Regions from separate parts of the Bradyrhizobium sp. Kon56 genome, predicted to be linked through region 1. Evidence: predicted binding sites of a transcription regulator. Region 1 holds the regulator's gene; each other region holds the start of a gene.
The links. Region 1 encodes LexA, which represses DNA repair genes until DNA is damaged. Its sites were predicted from a motif close to TGTTCNNNNTGTGTTCNG; they were not measured.
Positions count from the first base shown of each region.

Region 2: a site for LexA is predicted at 1,868-1,885, ahead of recA (recombinase RecA). Genes of this name have one in related genera too.
Region 3: a site for LexA is predicted at 1,240-1,257, ahead of AC0L3B_RS24415 (single-stranded DNA-binding protein). Genes of this name have one in related genera too.
Region 4: a site for LexA is predicted at 2,019-2,036, ahead of AC0L3B_RS35650 (ribonuclease T2 family protein). Genes of this name have one in related genera too.

Region 1 covers NZ_JBVVOU010000016.1:62,115-66,292, reverse strand. The annotation lists gene AC0L3B_RS23920 (hypothetical protein) at 1-16, shown strand, start outside; gene AC0L3B_RS23915 (molybdopterin molybdotransferase MoeA) at 255-1,466, shown strand; gene lexA (transcriptional repressor LexA) at 1,643-2,344, shown strand; gene AC0L3B_RS23905 (hypothetical protein) at 2,853-3,287, shown strand; gene AC0L3B_RS23900 (ComEC/Rec2 family competence protein) at 3,426-4,178, opposite strand, start outside.
Region 2 covers NZ_JBVVOU010000007.1:62,675-66,852, forward strand. The annotation lists gene AC0L3B_RS13390 (hypothetical protein) at 150-338, opposite strand; gene AC0L3B_RS13395 (DUF2798 domain-containing protein) at 637-894, shown strand; gene AC0L3B_RS13400 (hypothetical protein) at 1,534-1,701, opposite strand; gene recA (recombinase RecA) at 1,960-3,048, shown strand; gene AC0L3B_RS13410 (hypothetical protein) at 3,154-4,140, shown strand; gene AC0L3B_RS13415 (hypothetical protein) at 4,150-4,178, shown strand, end outside.
Region 3 covers NZ_JBVVOU010000016.1:166,341-170,518, forward strand. The annotation lists gene AC0L3B_RS24410 (outer membrane protein) at 179-961, opposite strand; gene AC0L3B_RS24415 (single-stranded DNA-binding protein) at 1,421-1,918, shown strand; gene gyrA (DNA gyrase subunit A) at 2,289-4,178, shown strand, end outside.
Region 4 covers NZ_JBVVOU010000047.1:16,864-21,041, reverse strand. The annotation lists gene AC0L3B_RS35670 (ATP-binding protein) at 1-275, shown strand, start outside; gene AC0L3B_RS35665 (DUF3617 domain-containing protein) at 445-975, opposite strand; gene AC0L3B_RS35660 (hypothetical protein) at 1,023-1,316, opposite strand; gene AC0L3B_RS35655 (hypothetical protein) at 1,499-1,963, shown strand; gene AC0L3B_RS35650 (ribonuclease T2 family protein) at 2,083-2,775, shown strand; gene AC0L3B_RS35645 (23S rRNA (adenine(2030)-N(6))-methyltransferase RlmJ) at 2,828-3,688, shown strand; gene AC0L3B_RS35640 (cold-shock protein) at 3,938-4,153, shown strand.

The sequences.
Region 1 (4,178 bases):
GCAGGCAGGGAGCTGATCGATTCAGGCCATGGCGCGTTCTCGCCTTGCCATGATTTTCGTCGCTTCCATGACCACTCTCCTGCCGATCTGTGACCTCCTTCGGATCATGCCGCGACGCGCTTGATCCTGCCTTCCGGAACAATGTGAAGGGGCGGGATGACTGTGCCTGCTCAGCCGCTTTTGCCTCTGCGCCTGCGCTCGGCTAGAAGACGTGCGGAACATTCGCCCGAACGTGCCGAGCAGGAGTTTTCGCCGTGGCCTTGATGCCGGTTTCTGACGCGCTTGCCGCGGTGCTGGCGGGTGCAGAGCCGCTGCCGGAAGAAATGATTTCCCTCGACGAGGCCTACCATCGCGTGCTCGCGCGTGACGTCGTGGCGCGGCGCACGCAGCCGCCGCAAGCGATGTCGGCGATGGACGGCTACGCGGTGCGCGCGGCCGACGCCGCGACGATCGATTCGGAGCTCACCGTCATCGGCGAAGTCGCAGCGGGCCGACCGTTCGAGGGAACGGTCGGAGCCGGCGAGGCCGTGCGGATCTTCACCGGCGGCGTCGTTCCCTTTGGCGCGGACGCCGTCGTGATCCAGGAGGACACGGTCGCCGCCGGCAAGCGGATCACGATCAAGGAAGCCGCAATCGCCGGCCGGCACATCCGCCCCGCCGGCGTCGATTTCCGCGAGGGCGACGTGCTCCTGCGCAAGGGAAGCCGTTTGACCGAGCGAGACCTCGCGCTCGCCGCCGGGATGAATCATCCGCACCTTGCCGTTGTCAGGCGTCCGAAAGTCGCGATTCTCGCCACCGGCGACGAGCTGGTGATGCCGGGCACCACGCCCGGCCACGGCCAGATCGTCTATTCCAACGGCTACGCCCTGCACGCGCTCGCCCGCAGCGAGGGCGCCGAGACCATCGACCTCGGTATTGCCGCCGACACGCTGGAGGCGACCACCGCCGGCATCCGCCGCGCCCGCGAGAGCGGCGCCGACGTCCTGATCACGACCGGCGGCGCATCGGTCGGCGACCACGATCTGGTCCAGCAGGCACTGCGGGACGAAGGCATCGCGATGGCGTTCTGGAAGATCGCGATGCGGCCAGGCAAGCCAATGATGCACGGGCGACTCGGCGCAATGGGTGTGATCGGCCTGCCGGGCAATCCCGTATCGTCCTACGTGTGCGCTTTCCTGTTCATGGTGCCGCTGATTCGCGCCCTGTCGGGCCGTTCAGTGATTCACCATCGCCGTGAACGCGCCGTGCTCGGCCGCGACGTCGGCGCCAACGACCAGCGCGAGGACTATCTGCGCGCGCATCTTGAGGAGCGTGACGATGGCACACGCGTCGTTGTTCCCGTCAATCATCAGGACTCTTCGCTGCTTGCGAATCTCGCTGCAGCACAGGTACTTCTCGTCCGCGCACCATTCGCGCCGAAGGCCGAAGCAGGCACGGCTTGCGAAGTGTTGCGGCTCCCCGTCTGAGCGCCCCCGCAACGCGCGTTCCGCGCACTTTGCTCTGTTCACGGTAAATTAAGCAGTTGCGGAACATGTATCGAACATATAGTGTCTGTTCATGATTTGTTTCGAGCATGCAGCGGCTTATGGCCGAATTCAGCGTCTCGGAATCGGACGACATCAACCGGGGGACTTTGGTCGAGATGTTAACGCGCAAACAATACGAGCTTCTGCGGTTCATCAGTGAACGTCTGAAGGAAAGCGGCGTGCCGCCCTCCTTCGACGAGATGAAGGATGCGCTCGATCTGCGCTCGAAGTCGGGCATCCATCGCCTGATCACGGCGCTCGAGGAGCGTGGCTTCATCCGACGCCTGCCCAACCGCGCCCGTGCGATTGAAGTCATCAAGCTGCCGGAGCTCCAGGCAGCCGCTGGCAGCCGCCGCGGCTTCACGCCGAGCGTCATCGAGGGCAATCTCGGCAAGGTGCGTGCGAGCGCGAGCCTGCCCGCTGACGAGGGCGAACGTCCCGTCGCGGTGCCGGTGATGGGCCGCATCGCGGCCGGCACGCCGATCGAGGCGTTGCAGACCCGCAGCCATACTATCAGCGTACCGCCTGACATGCTCGGCTCGGGCGAGCATTACGCGCTGGAAGTGCGCGGCGACTCGATGGTCGAAGCCGGCATTCTCGACGGCGACATGGCCCTGATCCAGCGCAACGAGAGCGCCGATACCGGCGACATCGTGGTGGCGCTGATCGACGACGAGGAAGCGACGCTGAAGCGCTTCCGCCGTCGCGGCGCCTCGATCGCGCTCGAGCCCGCCAACGCGGCCTATGAGGTCCGCATCCTGCCGCCCAACCGGGTGAAGATTCAGGGCAAGCTGATCGGGCTTTACCGGAAGTACTGATACCGGGAGTCTTTCTATCGGCAGTACTTCATATCGGAAGCACTTCATGCCGGAGGTGCTTGGCGCCTCGCGCGCTTCCGATCGGCATCGCCGGTCAGAGATTGGAGCGGATCATCGTCCGCTCCGGCTGGATAGCCTTTCTGGTTCTGCACAGACTATCCGGCCCCTCCTCCAACGCTGGCTCCTCGCCACGCCGACGAAGCAGCACCGCTTCAAGCAGCACCGCTTCAAGCAGCACCGCTTCGCGGCTCGGTTGTTCGAGGAAACAGCGACCAGCGGTCAAGTTCGGCCGTTGCAGCCAAGTTGGCAATGTTCGCGTACGCGCCTCCCGAATGCATCGCGGCGAGCTTTGTTCCTATTGAATTCGGGAAAGATAATGTGATCGCGGCTTGCGGAAGCCAGCCGCAGATTTGCCCACAACCAAGCAGAGCGTTCGTGCTTCCACTCTGATAGAGGCCTGCGCCTCGATAAGAGACGCGGGTTGCTATCCCAGCATGAGGAGCACCCGATGTGTGACTACAGCCTACATGCCGTCGCGTCGCGCCCCGCCGAAGTCGGCGAGACGATCGTCACGACAAGCTTCCGCGGCACCTCGACGCGCGGCTTCGCCTCTGCAGCCGATCCGTCTGTTGCCGTCTGCCTGCTGCCGGGGACGGAGCTCGCCTTCGCCGACGACGTCCGCTACGACAATCGCTGGATCTGGACGCGCACCATCAATTCCCGCGTGGGCAAGTTCGGCAAGATCGATCCGCACGTTCCCGACCGCCATCATGATGCGATCGAATTCCCCGACGGCAAATACGTGCTGGTGACGCAGCTCGTCGAAGGCCAGCGCGCGACGGTGCTGCAACTGCCGGTGACTCAGTCGGTCACCGAGCGCGAGCACAAGGCGCAGATCACCGCCGACAGGCAGCCGACCGTCACGCACCTGCCGATCGGCTGACAGAGCCGCCCTCCGGCTACGAAGTCGGAGGTCAGGATTAAATCGCCATCGCCGGCCGTGGCCGGCGAGATGGTGTGGTTTGCACCCCGCTAATCCGAACGGACGCACCGAACCACTGCGTTGCTCCGCACCATCAGATCAATCGACGGCTTGCAGGTCGGTGTCCGCCGGCGTTGCGTCCTTGATGCGAGGCGCGGTCGACTTTGGCGCGAGGCTGCCGTCGAAATCACCCTCGCCGGCGCCGGCCGGCAACCAGGGGCGGCTCGTGCCTCTCGCCCTCACTGCCTGAACCACAAAACCGTCACCACGCTGCGTCAGCGCCAGCGCGCTCTGGCTGGCGAGCCGCTGCCGATCGACCACCATCGCCGCGCAATCAGGCGGTGCGGGACGAGTCGTCACCACCAGCGCGGCCCGACTGCAATCGTCCGCGAGAGCGTCGACGCGCAGTGCCAGCGCGACCAGCCTCCCGTCGGCCAGTGGCGTCACGCAGCCGGATTCGTCGCAGGACACGCCATCGGCAAGCGAGGCTCTGCCCGCATCGCGCGGATCGGCGTCGGCAGCGAGCCATTCCTTGAGCAGAAAGCTGTCCTTGTTCGTCCTGATCAGGTGCAGATATCCGTCCCTGCCCCGCACCGCGACGCTGGCGCCATCCCCGGCAATCAGGATGTCGGGCTGCCGCGCCGACAGTCCCCAGAGGATCGCTGCCAGCAGCACCAGGGCGCCGGACCAGCGCAGCGGCGTGCGCAACAAGCCGAGCACAATGATTCCCAGGCTCGCCGCGATCAGCGGCGCGATCCCGAACGCCGGGATGCGGCCCACCGCGCCCGGCAAGGCCGCGACCCAGCGCGAGACCGCGACCATCCACTCGATGCCAATCCCCATCAGCCACCA
Region 2 (4,178 bases), on a different contig from region 1:
CAGATCAATTCCGGGCGGCTACGGAATAGCCCCATGGGCGCGGCTTGCGCCCTGCAAGCCATGCTGCGCTCCGCAAGTCATGCTGCGCTCAAGTCATGGCGGCTGCGGCGCGCCGGGGCGCATGCCGCCGACGATCTCGGCCCGGCCGTTCAGGCGGTTTTGCGCCCGATCGCCTTCAGCTCCCGATCGATGCGCAGCTGCACCCGTCGGATCGCCAAGAGATCGATCTTGGTCTCGGTCCTGCCGGTCCTGATCTGCTCGCCGATGCGGAACTGCCACTGCCAGATGCCGGGAATTGCCGTCTTGGCGACGGTGAACTCGATGCCCCTGTGATTCATGGCCATCTCCCACGATTCACTTCCATCACTGAGAACATACTGGGCGGCATAATATTCCAAGGGAAAGCCAAACCTGTCGTTAAGCCCCGGATCGCTCACGGCTATCGCGCAAACGCACGTGCTCCGGAACATACGAAATCGAAATTCGAAAGACGTCGGCCGCGCGCGTCGGCGCGAGACCTCATGCCCGTGGTTCTCCGGCCAAGAACAGAGTTCCGAGAATGGGTAAGGGCGCCTTCCGGAACGCGGCGGCATGTGCCTTGCTTGGCCCGATGCGGCTAAGCAACATGGACGCGTCATGCCGGGCATTCCCCGCCGCTATTCTCATTTCGTGTTCGGAATCATCCAGTCCGGACTGACCTCGCTGATCGCCGCGGGCATCGCCAGCTTTCCCGCAGGGAACGCGCTGGACTTCCTGGCGCACTGGATGGTGTCGTGGCTGATCGCATGGGCGGCGATGCTGCCGATCGTGCTGCTCGCAGCGCCGGCGATCCGCGCCTTCTCGCTGCGGCTGACGCAGGAGGAGGGCGGTTCGCAAACCGGCCGGCCGGCATGAAAATCGGAATGAAAAAACCCCCGCTTGGGAGAACCAAGCGGGGAGAAGGTTATTGGAGGCTGAGGTGCTGGGCTGCAACACCATAGCCGGGCGACCCTAGCCGGTTCAGCTTACGACAGCCTGACAAGGCGCAATGATGGCAGCAAAAGCCGGAGCGCGGGGGCCGCAGACTGGCCCCGCACCGGTCCCAATTTCGACATCCGTTCGCACAACTCAGGACACAACCGCAGGCGAGATTTCGCGGCGACGGTGCTGCCATAGGGGAAAACGTGGCGTGCCGGCAACGGGGTGGCATCATGGACAACGTAGAGCGGTCATTCGCCGCCGCGACGGCGGCTGGCTTCGTCGTGCTGGTAATCGGCATCGGGTTGCTGGTTCTGCTGTAGGCGCTGTTGGGTGCGGAAGATGGCTCCGAGGGTGGAAAGGCCCGTGCGCGCCTTTCAAAAACGCGAAAACAACCCCATGCACAGTAGCGTGCCTACAAATTTCCCCACCCAATCAATGGCTTACTGGTAGTATTTGGATACCATATCGGCTCAGATTCGCCTTTCACGGCCATCCGAATCCCGATTCCCGTGCCGATTCCCTGAGATCAACGGGCGGCCGCTCCGGCACCGTCGCCAGCGCAGTCCCAGCGGCCTAATGAACCTTGATCGCGTCCAGCGGCAAGCGGAGTTCGGCGGCACGCTCTTCGCGGTCTTTCTTGCGGAACTCGTTTTCCTTACGCTCGAACTTGCTCAGCTCCTCCCGCGCCGCCTCCAGCAGCGGAGTGCGCCGGGTCGTATCGTGATGCGTGTTGTTCGTCATGACTGAAGTCCCCAGAGTTGCGGTCTCGTCCAAGAGCTATCCAGGAGAAGGCCGCAGACCGCGAAAGGTTCGGTGCCGGACGATTGCGGAATTCTGACGGCGCACAGCGCATCCGTCTTTGATGCGCGTCAGGCAGCCAAAATCGCAAAAGAACATATTGCGAACCTAGAACAAATAGGGTACATTGTTTTTATCGCCGCGCCACCTCGCCAATCGTTTGTCCCTCACGCGAATCCTCGTCATAAGGAGCACGACCCGATGTCCACCACTGCCCTGCGTATCGTCGAAGGATCCTCCATGGACAAGAGTAAAGCTCTCGCCGCCGCGCTCTCCCAGATCGAGCGTCAGTTCGGCAAGGGCTCGGTGATGAAGCTTGGCAAGAACGACCGTTCGATGGATGTCGAGGCGGTCTCTTCGGGCTCGTTGGGGCTTGATATCGCGCTCGGGATCGGCGGCCTGCCGAAGGGGCGCGTCGTGGAGATCTACGGGCCGGAATCCTCGGGCAAGACCACGCTGGCGCTGCACACGGTGGCGGAAGGGCAGAAGAAGGGCGGCATCTGCGCCTTCATCGACGCCGAGCACGCGCTCGACCCGGTCTATGCGCGCAAGCTGGGCGTCAATATCGACGAGCTCCTGATCTCCCAGCCGGACACCGGCGAGCAGGCGCTGGAAATCTGCGACACGCTGGTGCGCTCCGGCGCGGTCGACGTGCTGGTGATCGATTCGGTCGCGGCGCTGGTGCCGAAGGCCGAGCTCGAGGGCGAGATGGGCGATGCGCTGCCGGGTCTGCAGGCGCGTCTGATGAGCCAGGCGCTGCGCAAGCTGACGGCGTCCATCAACAAGTCCAATACGATGGTGATCTTCATCAACCAGATCCGCATGAAGATCGGCGTGATGTACGGCTCGCCGGAAACCACCACCGGCGGCAACGCGCTGAAATTCTATGCTTCCGTCCGCCTCGACATCCGCCGCATCGGCGCGATCAAGGAGCGTGACGAAGTGGTCGGCAACACCACGCGCGTCAAGGTCGTCAAGAACAAGCTGGCGCCGCCGTTCAAGCAGGTCGAGTTCGACATCATGTACGGCGAGGGCGTCTCCAAGATGGGCGAGATCCTCGATCTCGGCGTCAAAGCCGGCATCGTCGAAAAATCCGGCGCCTGGTTCTCCTACGACAGCCAGCGTCTTGGCCAGGGCCGCGAGAATTCGAAAGCGTTCCTGAAGGCCAACCCCGACATCACCGCCAAGATCGAGACCTCGATCCGCCAGAACTCCGGCCTGATCGCCGAGCAGATTCTCGCCGGCAGCCCCGAGCGTGACGCCGACGGCGAGGAGCCGGCGGACGAGTAAGCTTCAGCAGTAAAGTTTTTCGCGAGGAGCGGGCGCTGAGGACGTTGAGTTGCCGACGTCTTCGGCGCCTGTTTCGTTTAGGATCGGTCGTGCTCGGGGGGCGCGATGAAGCGGTTGATCTTGACCAGTTCGTCCGGGAGCGAGCTCGCACGATCGGGGTTGGCGGAGCTTGTCATCTCATCCTCGTTTCACTTTGGTTGGGGACCGCTGCCCTCACCCGAGAAGCTCGCAGCCTATTTCGCGGCGCGTTCGGCGAATCTCGGGCCGGGTGATCATTGGTCCGATTGGGGCATCCGCTGGCCCAAGGGTATCAAGGACCGCAAAGACTTGTCCCTGGCAGACTTCTGCGAGCGATATGACGTCGTTGAACTTTGGTTCGACCCAGCTCCCCGGGATCAATTGCAGCTCGTCTGCCTGCTGGACCACCTCAGCTCCTGCTCCTCGCTGGTGCCAAAGCTTCGACTTCGACTTGTGTCATCCGAGCTGACGACAGCACACGGTGAGGATCTCGCTGCGTCCGAGCCGCACATCCATGTCGTGCCTGTTAGGGCCCAGGAGTTCGAGACTGCCCGGTTGGCGTGGTCGGCCTACCGTGCGATGACCCCTGAGGCGTGCGTCGATCTCCTTCACCAGGATCTCAGTGCATTGCTGATGCTGCGCCCGGCCTTGCTCGATCTCTTGGCAGAACTGCCGTCGCCTTTCACGGGTCTCGGTGCGACCGAGATGCGATTTCTGGAGCTCCTTGCCAGAGGGTTTGCAAACACGAATGCGTTGTTTCACCTGCGCTCGCAACGGCGCACATATGTGTTCGGAGAATTTGAGTTGGGTTCGTTGCTCGAGGGGCTCGCGCTCGGCCCCAAGCCCGTAGTGGCCGGGTTGGGCGACGAACTGCGCACGATCGATCGCGAAAATTTAAGAGCTCGGCACGAGGTCTATCTCCGCAGCCGGTTGTCGTTGACCGAGTTCGGCAGGGCCGTCCTGGCCCATCAGGAAGATTTCAGTCGCCACAATCCGATCGACCGCTGGTGGGGCGGCACGCACCTGACCAATGATCGGCTGTGGCGTTACGGTAATGTTTTGACGAAGCCTTGAGGCCACGGCATGACGCGGCTCATTGTCACGACCGACTC
Region 3 (4,178 bases), 100 kb from region 1:
GCATCGGACTCACTTGCCCAACTGATGCCGTACTTACACCAGTGAAGCCGCAAGTTGTGTCACTCAAAAGCAACAACGGTCGGAAAACGGAACGGTTATTGACCGATTAATATCGGAGGACTGCACAGCAAAAGGCCGGCGCAAGGCCGGCCTTCGAAGTGCGATATGTCCAGCGCGATCAGTACCTTGCGATGGCCGGACCGCCCCAGCGATAGTTCAAGCGGACCAGGCCCATGTCTACGTCCTGGCGAATCCGGTCGCTGCCGAATACCGCACCCGCGGGCGTTGTGAAGCCGATCGTGCGATCGCCAAGGAAGATGTGGTCGTACTCAAAGCCCAGCGACCAGTTCGGGGCGAAGCCGAATTCCAGACCGGCCCCGACCGTGCCACCCCAGCGAGTCTCCCGGGCCGAAGCCAACAGCGCGCCCGCGCCGGGCGTACCCGCAGCAGCGTAGATGTCGTACTTGTCACCGACGACGGCGGCGCCGCCCTTCACGTAAAGCAGCACGTTGTTCCAGGCGTAACCGACCTGACCGGTGATGAGACCGAAAGCGTCGATGCGGGAACGGTTGCGATCACCCGTCACCAAAGCGGTACCAGGGAAGAGGGTGCTCACGTTGTCGCCCCGGAAATCAGCCCAGTTGCCCTGGCCTTCCAGACCGAACACCCAATTGGCGGACTGCCAGCGATAGCCGATCTGGCCGCCGACGGTGCCCCCTGTTGCATTGTGACAGCCTTCGCCGACGAGAACGCCGGTCGCGGGCGTGACGAAGTCCCAGCACTTGTGGCTGGAGCCACCGCCGCCGTTGATGCCGATGTAGAAGCCGCTCCAGTCGTAGATGGCGGCAACCGCCGGCGGCGGGGCTTTGGTGTAGGGACGCGCGGCCATGTCCGCCGCGCTTGCGGGAGCCGACAAGCCCATCGCCACTGCACCGATTGTACAAATAAGAAGCTTATTCATTGCCAGTCTCCCCAGGTTTCGTCCGCTTCTTATGTCCCCGAAGCGGCTGATCAGGCGCGAGGGCCCATATGAACTAAGTCCGAGGCAACCGTAGCTCTACGGAGCGGCAGAGTCCGTCTCCCAAATGCAACAATACCGGGGCAGTGCGAGTACCCATAACTTGCTGAATGTTAAGTTCTTTCTTCCATTTTTGGGAACCTACAAAGGTTCCAATCGACGTGTGCCTTTCCGCAACACATTTGGCCGATCGATCCCACGCCTTCAGATCTGTCTTCGCCAAGAACAAATCTGGAACGAACCGGAGGTCGATGCTATATGTGGGGATAACCGGAAGGGTGACGGCCTGATCGTCGTCCGCAAGTGTTCGGCGAGCGTATAGGGTCGCCTCAACAGGCACGGCGGAACGCGGGAGCGGACCGGCCTTCTTGAATTCAGTGGCATTCGGAGCGGAGAGCGGAGATGGCGGGAAGCGTCAACAAGGTCATTCTGGTTGGAAATCTCGGCAAGGATCCTGAAATCCGCCGCACCCAGGACGGGCGGCCGATCGCCAATCTGAGCGTCGCGACCTCGGAGACGTGGCGCGACAAGGCGACTGGCGAGCGCAAGGAAAAGACCGAGTGGCACCGCGTCGTGATCTTTAATGAAGGGCTCTGCAAGGTCGCCGAACAGTATCTGAAGAAGGGCGCCAAGATTTACGTCGAGGGTGCGCTCCAGACCCGCAAATGGACCGACCAGAGCGGTGTCGAAAAGTACTCGACCGAAGTCGTGCTGCAGGGGTTCAACTCGACCTTGACGATGCTGGACGGTCGTAGCGGCGGTGGCGGAGGCGGCAGCTTCGGCGACGAGCCGGGCGGCGATTTCGGCTCCTCCGGTCCGGTCAGCAGCGCGCCGCGGCGCCCTGTTGCCGCCGGCGGCGGTGGCCGCAACAGCGACATGGACGACGATATCCCGTTCTGAGCGATTCCGCTCCAAGAACGCGGCGCCTGATGCGGACGCCCGGCCGGATGGGCGGCGCTTCTCATCTCATGTCAGAACATCCCACTAATCGACAGGACGGGCTCGGCATTTCCGGGCCCGCTTCATGTTTGGGGTGAGCTCGGATTGCGGCTTGGCAAACGCGCCGACGCGGCAAGCTCACCGCGCGGTTTTCCACGCGTGAGCGGCGATTTTGCAAGGCCGATGCGAGTGCTGTCCGAGACACCGCTCGCAAGGGCTTAAGTTGTTGGAAAAATAGGCGGAAAAAGCGCTTCCCAGAACGCCGCGAGGGTGGTTATCAGAGGCTCGATGCGCTATATGATTCCCAGATAAAACCTCACCGGATTTCCCCTTGGCTGACGACGACGACAAGCCCGGCGACCAGCCGGCGCAACCCTCGGATATTCGCCCCGTCTCCATCTTCGAGGAGATGAAGAAGTCCTATCTCGACTACGCCATGAGCGTGATCGTGGCGCGGGCGCTGCCTGACGCCCGCGATGGCCTGAAGCCGGTGCATCGCCGCATCCTGTACTCGATGAACGAGCAGGGGCACACGCCGGACAAGAAGTACGTCAAGTCCGCCCGCGTGGTCGGTGACGTCATCGGTAAATATCATCCGCATGGCGACCAGTCGATCTACGACGCCATGGTCCGGATGGCGCAGGACTTCTCCATGCGCGTGCCGCTGATCGACGGCCAGGGCAATTTCGGCTCGGTCGACGGCGATCCCCCGGCTGCCTATCGTTATACCGAAGCCCGATTGACGAAGGCGGCGCTGGCTCTGCTGGCCGACATCGACAAGGACACGGTCGACTTCCAGCCGAACTACGACAACAACGAGACCGAACCGTCGGTCTTGCCAGCCAAGTTCCCGAACCTTCTCGTCAACGGCGCCGGCGGCATCGCGGTCGGCATGGCGACCAACATCCCGCCGCACAATCTCGGCGAGGTCATCGACGCCTGCGTCGCGCTGATCGACAACCCCGCGCTCACCATCGACGAGCTCATCAACATCGTGCCGGGACCCGACTTCCCGACCGGCGGCGTCATCCTCGGACGGCAGGGCATCCGCGCCGCCTATCACCTCGGCCGCGGCTCGGTCATGATGCGCGGCAAGGTCGCGATCGAGACCATCCGCAAGGAGCGCGAGGCGATCATCATCACCGAGATTCCCTACCAGGTGAACAAGGCGACGATGGTCGAGCGCATCGCCGAGTTGGTCAAGGAAAAGAAGATCGAGGGCATCGGCGACCTGCGCGATGAATCCGATCGCGACGGCTACCGCGTCGTCATCGAATTGAAGCGCGACGCCGTGCCGGATGTGGTGCTCAATCAGCTCTATAGGTTCACGCCGCTGCAGACGAGCTTCGGCGTCAACATGGTGGCGCTCGACAGCGGCCGTCCACGGGTCATGCACCTGAAGGACCTGCTGGCGATCTTCGTCGACTTCCGCGAGCGGGTCGTCACGCGGCGCACCAAGTTCCTGCTCGCCAAGGCCCGAGATCGCGCCCATGTTTTGGTCGGTCTCGCCATCGCAGTCGCCAATATCGACGAGATGATCCGCGTCATCCGGACCTCGCCCGACCCGACCACCGCCCGCGACACCCTGATGTCGCGCGACTGGCCGGCCCGGGACGTCGAGGACATGCTGACGCTGATCGACGATCCGCGCCACCGCATCAGCGAGAACGGCACGATCCGGCTGTCGATGGAGCAGGCGAGGGCCATTCTCGATCTGCGCCTGCAACGCCTCACCGCACTCGGCCGCGACGAAATCCGCGAGGAGCTCGACAAGCTCGCCGGCGAGATCGCCGACTATCTTGACATCCTGCGCTCGCGCGACCGCGTGCTGGGCATCATCAAGTCCGAGCTCGCCGAAGTGAAGGCCGAGTTCGCAACCCCGCGCCGCACCGTCATCATCGAGCAGGAAGGTGAGGTCGAGGACGAGGACCTGATCCAGCGCGAGGACATGGTCGTCACCGTCTCGCACGCCGGCTACGTCAAGCGCGTGCCGCTGTCGGCCTACCGGGCCCAGCGCCGCGGCGGCAAGGGCCGCGCCGGCATGCAGACCCGCGATGAGGATTTTGTCAGCCGGCTGTTCGTGGCGTCCACGCATACTCCGATGCTGTTCTTCTCCTCGCGCGGACAGGTCTACAAGATCAAAGTCTGGCGCCTGCCGATGGCCGCGCCGAATGCGCGCGGCAAGGCGCTGATCAACATCCTGCCGCTGGAGCAGGGCGAG
Region 4 (4,178 bases), on a different contig from region 1:
CCCGCTACGGCAAGAGCATCGCCATCACCGGCCAGCGCGATCACCGTTATTTGACCGTGACGGTGGACGATGACGGGCCGGGCATTCCCGCCCATCTGCGCGAAGAGGTGTTCAAGCCGTTCCTGCGGCTCGACAACGCCCGCAACCAGGACGAAGGCGGCACAGGTCTTGGCCTCGCGATCGCCCGCGACATCGCCCGCTCGCACGGCGGCGACATCACGCTTGGCGACAGTCCGATGGGCGGATTAAGGGCGAGCGTGCGGATACCGGTGTAGCTGCCTCTTCCCTTCTCCCCCTGTGGGAGAAGGTGGCGCGAAGCGCCGGATGAGGGGTCTCTCTCCGCGAATTCAAAGCGAAAAGAGTCACACGCGGAGACAAACCCCTCACCCGTCTCGCCGCTGCGCGGCGAGCCACCCTCTCCCACAAGGGGAGAGGGGAAGAGCCCTACTTCGGCAGCAGCGCCTTCAGCTTGTCCATGTCACGCACGTTCATCTTGAAGCCGCCGGGCATCACGATGTCGCCGGGCTTCTGGTCCGGCTTGCAGGCTCCCAGCCATTTCGCTTCGAGCTGCACGGTCGTGTCGCGGCCTGCCGCGCCGGCGGCGCCGCCTTGCGCGTGCGACGACGTCTTCACCGTATAGGCCGAATTGAAATCGCCGGTGATCTCAGCATGCGAAGTCGTGCTGATGCCGGCGACATTGCACTCGGAATCGCTGACATAGCCGGTCGCGGTCTTCTTGATGTCCTGCTTGGCGCAGATCTGCTTGGCCATCGGCGAGACGTTGTTGTTCATTTCCTTGTCGACGGTCTCGTCGGTGCAGTGCTGCATGGTCATCTCGGGCACCGGCGTGCCGGTCCGGACCATCTTCAATTCCCACAGCCCCGCCTTACGTACCGGCAGGTCGTCAGCGTGGGCGCTTGCTGCCGACAAGACGAGGCAAAGGGCGGAGCCGAGCAAAGCGAGTTTGCGCGTCATGTCGGAAGCTCCCGGCTGAGAGATTGCGGCGCTCTGAAAGAAGCGCCTCAGTAGAGCGTGCGGATCGGCTGGTCGGCCGCGCCATAGGGCACCCAGCGGCAGGAGAACGAGATGTAGCCGCCCTCATAAGCCTGCATCGCCAGGAATTTGGCGACCTTGCCGTAGCGCGCGCAGTGATCGACCGCGACCTGCCGCGCATCGACCTGGGTTGCCATCGAATAGGCGATGATGCCGCCGGTGTCGTTGCCCTTGAACGGAGGCACCGGAAGCAGATCGGCATGCGCCGACTGGCTCGCCATCATACCCAAGGCAAGTAGGCCCGCGGCCGCAATGATTCGCATTCCCGTCACTCCGATTGGTTGGCGGCAGTTTACGGTGTCGGCGCGGCGGTGGAAAGAACGGATGGCCGGTCCAACGCAGCATTGCGGTCAACTCGTCGGCAAGTGTTGCCGCGCTGCACTTGACCTCCCCCGGCCTTCACGGCACCGTCCGACCCTTGCAGATCATGCTGTCTGGATCATCCATGCGCGCCTCGACCTTCCTGAAATCGCTCCGCTTTGCCGCCGTGCTCGGCCTCCTGTTCGGGGCGCTGTCGCTCGGCGAGGCCAGGGCCGCCAATCCGCTGGAGCTGAATTTCTGGCTGAGCGGGCCGCGCTATGACGGCAACGTCTCCGAGTGCGACAGGGCGCTGCCGACGATCGCGACCCAGTTCTGGGAGAAAGAAAGCGCGTTCTGGAATTCTTCGTTGAAGATCACCGGCTTCGCCGCAGTTCACGAGACCGCGTTCCGGCCTTGGGCATCCGACAACATCCCGCGCCGCTATTGCACCGGCGAGGCCATGCTCACGGACGGCAAGATGCGCAAGGTGCATTTCTCGATCGTGGAGGATGGCGGCTTCGCCGGCTACGGCCAAGGCGTCGAATGGTGCGTGGTCGGGCTCGACCGCAACTGGGCCTACAACCCGGCCTGCCGCGCCGCCAAACAGTAATTGAAACGTTCTGATCCGGACCGATCAGGCGGCCGAACGACGGTCGCCCGCATTTTGTTCTTGAAATGTTCTTATCGCCTGCTAGGCTTGCCTGCACAGTCTAGTTGAGGGGCGTCGCCATGTTTCATTCCAGATTGCATTCGTTCTCCCGCCTGATGATCTCGCTGACGCTTGCGGCCGGGCTGGCTGCGCTGGCCGATGGCGCAAAGGCCCAGGACAAGCGGCAGAACACGCCCGGCGAATTCGATTTTTATGTGCTGTCACTGTCTTGGTCGCCCTCTTTCTGCGAGGAGGCGGCGGAGCGCGGCGGCCGCTCGCAGACCCAGTGCAGCGGACGGCCCTACGCTTTCGTGGTGCATGGTTTGTGGCCGCAATATGAGAGCGGATTTCCGGAATATTGCCAGCGGCCCTCGCCGCGGCTGAACCGCAGCATCGTCTCCTCCATGCTCGATCTGATGCCGGCGCCGGGGCTGATCTTCAATGAGTGGGACAAGCACGGCACCTGCTCGGGGCTCGCTGACCGCAGCTATTTCGAGACGATCCGCAAGGCGCGCGCCGCGATCAAGATTCCAGCCGAATATCTCGATCTATCGCAGGCCAAGACCGTGGCGCCGGCGGAGGTGGAGGAAGCCTTCATCAAGGCCAATCCGGGCCTCAGCAATGCCGCCGTCTCGATCACCTGCAACCGGACGCGGCTATCGGAAGTCCGCATCTGCCTCAGCAAGGACCTGCAATTCCGCGCCTGCGAGGAGATCGACCGCCGCGCCTGCCGCCGCGACCAGGTGACGATGCCGCCGATCCGGGGTGGCTAGCCCAGGCGTCGTGCCTCTTTGCTCGGGCCGTCACGTGGCGTAGTGCTCTTGCATGAATTACCGCCACGCCTTCCATGCCGGCAACTTCGCCGATGTCATCAAGCACATCGTGCTGACGCGCATCATCACCTATCTCCAGGACAAGCCGGGTGCGTTCCGCGTCATCGACACCCATGCCGGCGCTGGCCTCTACGATCTCGAAAGCGACGAAGCGCGCCGGGGCGGCGAGTGGCTGACGGGCATTGCGCGGCTGATGCAGGCGCGGTTGTCGAACGACGCCATGGCGCTGACCAAGCCCTATCTCGACATCGTCCGCGCCTTCAATCCGAAGGGCGAGCTCAAGGCCTATCCGGGCTCGCCGCTGATCGCACGCGGCCTGCTGAGGCCGCAGGACCGCCTCTTGCTCTGCGAGCTCGAGCCGAAGGCGCGCAAGGCGCTGATCGGCGTACTGCGCCGCGACGAACAGGCCCGCGTGGTCGACCTCGACGGCTGGATGGCGCTGCCGGCTTTCGTGCCGCCGAAGGAACGGCGTGGGCTCGTTCTGATCGACCCGCCCTTCGAGGCAAAGGACGAGTTCGAAAAGCTCGCAGAGGCCTTCTCGGCGGCTTTCGCGAAATGGCCGACCGGTATCTATGTAATCTGGTATCCCGCCAAGAGCCGACGCGCCACCGACACGCTGGTGCAATCAGTGGCGCGGCTCGCAGCCGCAGCAAAGCCGCCGGGAAAATGCCTGCGCCTCGAATTCAGCGTGGCGCCGCAAGCCGACGGCGCAGCCCTCACCTCCAGCGGGCTCTTGATCGTCAATCCACCTTACACGCTGCACGGCGAACTCAAGACGATCCTGCCGGAGCTGGAAATGCCGCTCGGCCAGGGTGGCGCTGCCAGATTCCGATTAGAGGTGCCGAGACCGTAACACTCCGGCATTCTTGGGAAAAATATGCAGGAGCGGTAGTCAATCTGCAGAGAACCGTATTATGCTGTTGCGGTGACTGGCTTTACGTTCCGCTTCCGCGAATGGTTGCGGCGGAGTGAAGGCCTAAGAAAGATCCAGTCGGACCGAATGGTCTGCCGAAGGATGGCCAGCTCCCGGGCTTCGTAAGGCCGGTCATGTCGTGACGCGCGTCTGCGTCACGACGGAGGAGCAATGAGGGGGAGTTTCCCGATGGCCATGACGGGAACGGTCAAGTTTTTCAACGGTGAGCGCGGCTACGGATTCATCAAACCGGACGACGGGGGCCGCGATGTCTTCGTACATATTACTGCTGTGGAGCGGGCCGGACTGAAGGACCTTGCCGAAGGACAGCGTATTACTTTCGAAGTCGAACCGGACAAGAAGGGCAAGGGGCCGAAGGCGGTCGATTTGGTCATCCTTCCCTAGCGAGCCAAGCGTCAAAAAAATCCCG